Regions from separate parts of the Arthrobacter sp. CDRTa11 genome, predicted to be linked through region 2. Evidence: predicted binding sites of a transcription regulator. Region 2 holds the regulator's gene; the other holds the start of a gene.
What was found. Region 2 encodes LexA, which represses DNA repair genes until DNA is damaged. Its sites were predicted from a motif close to TCGAACANNTGTTCGA; they were not measured.
Positions count from the first base shown of each region.

Region 1: a site for LexA is predicted at 1,356-1,371, ahead of F8G81_RS22900 (shikimate dehydrogenase). Genes of this name have one in related genera too.

Region 1 is NZ_CP044532.1:5,019,762-5,023,165, reverse strand. It holds gene F8G81_RS22910 (MFS transporter) at 1-156, opposite strand, end outside; gene F8G81_RS22905 (IclR family transcriptional regulator) at 551-1,291, shown strand; gene F8G81_RS22900 (shikimate dehydrogenase) at 1,469-2,350, shown strand; gene F8G81_RS22895 (bifunctional sugar phosphate isomerase/epimerase/4-hydroxyphenylpyruvate dioxygenase family protein) at 2,350-3,404, shown strand, end outside.
Region 2 is NZ_CP044532.1:1,790,682-1,794,085, reverse strand. It holds gene F8G81_RS08155 (histidinol-phosphate transaminase) at 1-965, opposite strand, end outside; gene F8G81_RS08150 (LysM peptidoglycan-binding domain-containing protein) at 1,077-1,493, opposite strand; gene lexA (transcriptional repressor LexA) at 1,827-2,582, shown strand; gene F8G81_RS08140 (ATP-dependent DNA helicase) at 2,618-3,404, opposite strand, start outside.

The sequences.
Region 1 (3,404 bases), 1.9 Mb from region 2:
GAAGACCGTGGGAAAAATCAGGGCGGCCGCCGAGCCGAAGATGAAGAAGTCGTAATACTCGACGGCGCTGCCCAGGAAGCTGGCGACGGCGGCCTTCTTCGGTGTCCCGGCCGGGGCGACGGTGCCCGGCTCCGCGGACGGAAGTGTCTGGCTCATGGAGTTCCTTTTGTGTGACGACATTGTCTGGGATGGACCTGGAGGGTCGCAGCCGCCGCTGCCTGGGTGATGGCGCGAGTGCGGGGTGTGGCTGGATCCACTGAAGGACCCGGACTAGTAGCCACATGGTGGGAGCTACTTGTGCGATACAGCAATGATGGCTGTGAGGGTGGTCACCTGTCAAGAAAATAATCACCATCTAGAAATAGTTGCCACGATGTGGGAGCATCGACTTATGAGTGTGAACCAAACCACAGCTGCCTACGGCTCCTCCGCTAATGCCCAGCCCGCTGGCGCGCAACCCGCCGGCGCACAGTCCGCTGATGCACAGTCCGCTGACGCCCAAGCCACTGACGCCAAGGGAGCGGCAGCCAAGGGGCCAGACCGGACAGACATGGTGGGCAAAGCGCTGGGCCTGCTGGTGCTCCTGGGGGATGAGCCCCGCGGGGCCAGTGCCGCAGAGATCTCGCGCCGTGCCGAGCTGCCCTTCAGCACCACGTACCGGTTGCTGGGTTCGTTGACCCGGGACGGTTTTGTGGATTATGAACCGGATGGCCGCCGCTACCACCTGGGCCTGCGGATCTTCCAGCTGGGCCAGCGGGTGTCCAACCACCATGGCTTCGCCGGCACCGCCCTGCCTGTCCTGCGCCGCGTGACGGAACAGACCGGCGAGGCCACCATCCTCAGTGTCAGGGACGGCCACCACCACCTGACCGTCAACAAGGTGGACGGCCCGCAGATGTTCCGCGTTACCAGCGATCCTGGCCACCTCGGTGCCCTGCATACCACCGCTGTGGGCAAGGCGCTGGTGGCTTTTGCCGAAGACTCCGAGCGCGAAAAGCTGCTGCAGGAGCTGGAACTCGAGCCACTCACCGAGCATTCCATTACCGACCGTGCAGCCTTCCGTGCCGAAATCGAGCAGGTCCGGCGCCAGGGCTACGCGGTCATGGATGAGGAGAATGAAATCGGCATGCGGGCTGTGGCTGTTCCCCTCCTGAACGGACAGGGCCATGCTTTCGCATCCCTGGCCACCGCCGTGCCGGTTTTCCGCCTTGAGCTCGGTGCCTTGCTCGCCCACGTGCAGCTGTTACAGGATGCGGCAGCTGAGCTCTCGGCCCGGTTGCCCCAAAGATGAGCGGCAATTCGGCAAGGCCGGAATGCCCGACGACGGACCGCCGCCACAAGCCTTTGTTCGTATGTAGAACAAGCGTGCGAGAAGTGAACAAGTGCTGTACTGTAATCCCTACCTGGTCCGTAGCGTCCGCCTTGAGCCACGCTGCCCGCCCGGTGCCGTATCGAAGGAGCTGCCCGGATGAGTAATCGAACTGAGTCCTACCTTGTGGGACTGGTCGGCGATGGCGTGATGCCATCACTCACTCCCCACATGCACGAACGCGAAGGTGACGTGCAGGGCCTGCGCTACCTTTACCGGCCCATCGATCTCCTCGAAATCAAGGAGCCGGCAGAATCCGTCGGTGACCTGCTGAAGAGCGCCCGCAGCCTGGGTTTCAACGGATTGAACATCACCCACCCATGCAAGCAGCTGGTCCTGCAGCACCTGGACGAGGTTTCCCAGGATGCCCGCAGGCTGGGCGCCGTCAACACCGTGGTGATTGAGGACGGCCGGTTCGTTGGCCACAACACGGACTTCTCCGGCTTCGCCGCCGCCCTTGCCTCCGGCCTGCCCGGCGCCGGGCTGGACCGCGTGGTCCAGCTCGGAGCAGGCGGCGCCGGTTCCGCCGTCGCCTATGCCCTGCTCACCGCCGGAGTGCGGCAGCTGGACCTGGTGGACATGGACCCTGCCCGGGGCGCGGCCCGCGCCGCCCAGCTGGCCGGCTTCTTCCCCGACCGCACCGTGACAGCACGGACGACGGCGGAGCTGCCGCAGCTGATGTTGCTGGCCGACGGCCTGGTGCACTGCACCCCCGTGGGGATGGCAGCCCACCCGGGAGTGCCCCTGGACCTTGACCTGCTGGAACCCCGGCACTGGGTGGCGGACATCGTCTACCGTCCCATCGACACGGAGCTGGTGCTGGCTGCCCGGGCCAAGGGCTGCGAGGTCCTGGACGGCGGGCGCATGGCCGTGGGGCAGGCAGCTGACGCCTTCCGGATCTTCACCGGCCTGGAACCTGACGCCGGGCGGATGCGTTCGCACTTCCTGGAGCTTGTTGCCGCCGAAGAGGTGGCCGCCTGATGCGCACCGGAATTGCCACCGTCTGCCTCTCCGGCACCCTGAAGGAAAAGATGCAGGCCTGCGCCATCGCCGGCTTCGACGGGATCGAAGTCTTTGAGCAGGACCTCGTCACGTCTTCCCTTCCGCCCGAGGACATCCACAAGATGGCAGCGGACCTTGGTCTCACGCTGGACCTCTATCAGCCGTTCCGGGACTTCGACAGCGTTCCTGACGAGCTGCTGGCCGCCAACCTCCGCCGCGCCGAAGCCAAATTCAGGCTCATGTCCAGGCTGGGTATGGACACTATCCTGGTCTGCTCCAACGTGGCCACCGCCAGCATCGACAGCGACGAGCTCCGCGCAGAGCAGCTGGGCCGGCTGGCTGAACTCGCCGGGGAGTACGGGGTCAATGTTGCCTACGAAGCGCTCGCCTGGGGCAAGTACGTCAACGACTACGAGCACGCCCACCGGCTCGTGGAGGCCGTGGACCACCCCAACCTGGGCACGTGCCTGGACTCCTTCCACATCCTGTCCCGCAGCTGGGACACCGCTCCCATCGAGGCCTTCAACCCCGAGAAGATTTTCTTCGTTCAGGTGGCCGATGCCCCCAAGCTGTCCCTGGACGTGCTTTCCTGGAGCCGGCACTACCGCGTGTTCCCCGGTGAAGGCCAGTTCGAGCTCGCCAAGTTCATGGGCCACGTGGTCCGTGCCGGGTACGCGGGCCCGGTTTCCCTGGAAGTCTTTAACGACGTCTTCCGCCAGTCCAGCGTTGACCGCACAGCCGTGGACGCCATGCGCTCGCTGATCTGGCTGGAGGAGCAGAGCGCCACGTGGCTTGCCGGCACCTCCGCCGAAGGCGCGGCGGGCAGTGCTCCTGGCTCCCGCCGTCGTTATCCCATGGAACTGGCCACGCTGCCCAAGGTGAGCGAACCGGCCGGATTCAACTTCGCCGAGGTCAAGGCCGAGGACACCGTCCAGCTGGAGAAGCTCCTGGGGCAGCTCGGCTTCGAATTCAACGGACGGCACCGCACCAAGGACGTCCAGCTCTGGACCATGGGCCAGGCCCGCGTGATCAT
Region 2 (3,404 bases):
GCATGGGGCCGGTCCAGTCCCCCGAAAAAGACGTAGTTGGAATCAGAGGCGGCTGGCGTGAGGCCCATCCTGGTCAGCTCTTCGACGATCCGGTCCCGTTGTTTCTTAATGTCCTCAACGTCCGCCATAAGTGCTTCGCGGTGGCGGAGGGCCGCGAGGGCTGTGGCCTGGGTGACGGCCGAGAGGTGGTACGGCAACCGAACCAGCCGGAGGGCATCTGTCACTTCAGGCGCCGCGGCCATGTAGCCCAGGCGCGCGCCGGCCAGAGCAAAGGCCTTGCTCATAGTCCTGGTGACAATCAGGCGTTCCCGGCCGGGCAGCAGAGTCAGGGCACTGGGAGTGCCGTCATGGGCAAACTCGTGGTAGGCCTCGTCAACGATCACTATGGTCTGGCTGGCCTCACCCGCGGAGTACACCGCCTCCACGACGTCCAGGCCAAGGCCGGTCCCGGTGGGGTTGTTGGGTGAGCAGAGGAAGACAATGTTCGGCTGGAGTTCCTTGACCTGCAGGGCCGCCGATTCCGCGCTCAGCCCATAACCCTCCGCCCGCTGGCCAACAATGTACTCCGTGTCTGTACCGCTGGCCAGCAGCGGGTACATGGAATACGTGGGCGGGAACCCGAGGGCCTTGCGTCCTGGACCCCCGAAGGCTTGGAGGATCTGCTGGAGCACTTCGTTCGAGCCGTTCGCCGCCCAGATGTTGGTGGGGTTCAGGCCGTGGCCCAGGTATTCAGCCAGAGCTTCCCGGAGTTCGCTGAATTCGCGGTCCGGGTAGCGGTTCAAACCGGCGGCGGCTTCCGTCACGGCCTCGGTGATGGCGGCCTGCACGTCCGCCGGGACACCATGTGTGTTTTCGTTCACGTTCAGCAGGATGGGCACATCCAGCTGCGGGGCACCGTAAGGGGTTAGCCCGCGGAGGTTGCTCCGGAGGGGAAGACGGTTCAGGCGCTCTAGCTGGTCATTCACCTGAACAGTTTAGTGCCCATGCCGGTGCCCGGAAAATGTGACAGCCCGCCAGCCTTCCGCAGTCCAGGGAAGACACTGGCTGATGAGGGGCGGCAGGTTCTGAGGATCCCGCTATTTGGTGGGAACGAACAGCTGCTGCCCCGGCACAACGGTCCCCGCGCTGAGGTTGTTGAGTTGAACGATATCCGCGATCACATCCCGGGGGTCCCGCTCTGGGGCAACTGTGGCCGCGATACCCCACAACGATTCCCCGCCCTGAACGGTAACTGACACCGTGGGTGTCAGGGCAAGGCCGGCAGCGGAGTCTGCCGCCTTCGCCGGGGCGTTAAGGAAGCCCACCAGGGACAGCAGCAACGCAGCCAGGAAAATCAGGGGAATACCGATGAGCACGATCCGCCCCCGGCGCGTGAGCCGGAGCGGCGGCAGGGGCTTCTTACGGGGCTGCGGTTCCGCATCCAGCAGGGACGTGAGCTGCTGGACGGAGACGAACTGCTGATGGCGAGCCTGTGAAGCGGATATAGCTGACATGAAATGAGCCCTCCTGGACCATACTGTGCTGCCCGGAGTGTCCTTTTCCCGCCTGCGGCCCGGATGGCCTTCATCTGAAGATCCGAGTATTCGAATACCGCAGGCAATGAATAGAACACATGTTCGAACTTTGCTTCTTCAGTTTTAGCACTTATCAACGAATATTGTCGAGACTCGCTAGAACAAATGTTTGAAAAAGCGTTGCGGCTGCCCTACGTTTGGATCAAAGAACAACCACTCCTGTAGTTGATCAGCAGGGTCTGACAATCCAGGCCGGAGGTTCCGGCACCCGCGGCCGTGGACACCCGGGGCAACGGAAAGGCATTGGCGAATATGGCAGCACCAGCCGCTGACGGCAGGGCGACCCAGCGGGGTCGGCAGCCCCAGAGGGTCCCGAAGGGGCTTACAGCACGCCAAAAAAAGATCCTGGAAACAATTCAGCGCTCCGTCAATGACAACGGGTATCCGCCATCCATGCGCGAGATCGGCGACACCGTGGGCCTGGCAAGCCTGTCCAGCGTCACGCACCAGTTGTCGCAGCTCGAGAAACTAGGCTACCTGCGGCGCGATCCCAAGCGGCCACGGGCCATGGAAGTCCTGATGCCACTCACTCTGGACGGCGGCACTGGCAAATCGGCAGGATCAGCATCTGCCAAGCCGCCCGTTTTGCGCAGCATTGATGGCGGGGCAGTTTTGGATCTGCCCACGGCCATGGACACCGCCATGGTGCCCCTTGTAGGCCGGATCGCGGCCGGCGGTCCGATTCTTGCGGACCAGGTGGTAGAGGACGTCATGCCGCTGCCGCGCCAGCTGGTGGGACAGGGTGAACTGTTTATGCTGCGGGTTGCCGGGGACTCCATGGTTGACGCGGCGATCTGCGACGGCGACTGGGTAGTTGTCCGGCGCCAGGCCGACGCCGCCAACGGCGATATCGTTGCAGCCCTGCTGGACGACGAAGCCACAGTGAAGACTTTCCGCCAGCGGGACGGCCACACGTGGCTTCTTCCCCAGAACACGCAGTACGAGCCCATTCTCGGAGACCACGCCACCATCATGGGCAAGGTCGTCTCAGTGTTGCGCTCGCTTTAGGCTCCAACCGCTCCAGGTTTTGTCCCGGGCTGCGGTCAGGCCCGTGGGCTTTCCTTGGCCAGTCTTTCAAGGGCGGCGAAAGCTATCTTGCGGTCTGTCGTGGGCCAGAACGGTGGCAGCGCAGCCCGAAGGAAACCGGCATAACGCTCGGTTGCCAGCCTGGAATCGAGCACGGCCACCACACCTTTGTCTCCCGTGGAGCGGATCAACCTGCCGGCCCCCTGGGCGAGGCGGATCGCTGCGTGCGTGGCTGAGACAGCCATAAATCCGTTTCCGCCCGCCTGGGCTACCGCACGTGAACGTGCCGTCATCAGCGGATCGTCCGGCCGCGGGAACGGTATCCGGTCAATGACCACGAGCCGGCAGGATCCGCCCGGGACATCAACTCCCTGCCACAGCGACATCGTGCCGAAGAGGCACGTATCGGGCTCGTCGGCGAACTGCCTAACCAGGGCCGTCATGGTGGAATCACCCTGGCAGAGGATGCTGACGCCGATTCGCGGCCTCATCGCTTCTGCGGCTTCTTCGGCCGCGCGGCGTGATGAGAAGAGGCAGAGGGCGCCGCCGCCGGAAGCGCGGATCAGGGCCTCGAGTTCATCCAGCGCCTCCGGCGCGGCACCCCGGCCCGGTTTGGGCAGGTGCCCGGCAACGTAGAGGATCCCCTGTTTTGGATAATCAAAGGGGGACCCTACGTCCACTCCGGTCCAGCTGGGAGCGCCGTCCCCTATCAGCCCCAATCCCCCGGCCGTCGGCTCGAAGGCGGAGCCGATGGCCAGCGTGGCTGAGGTCAGCACAACCGTATGGCCGGCAAAGAGTCCTTCG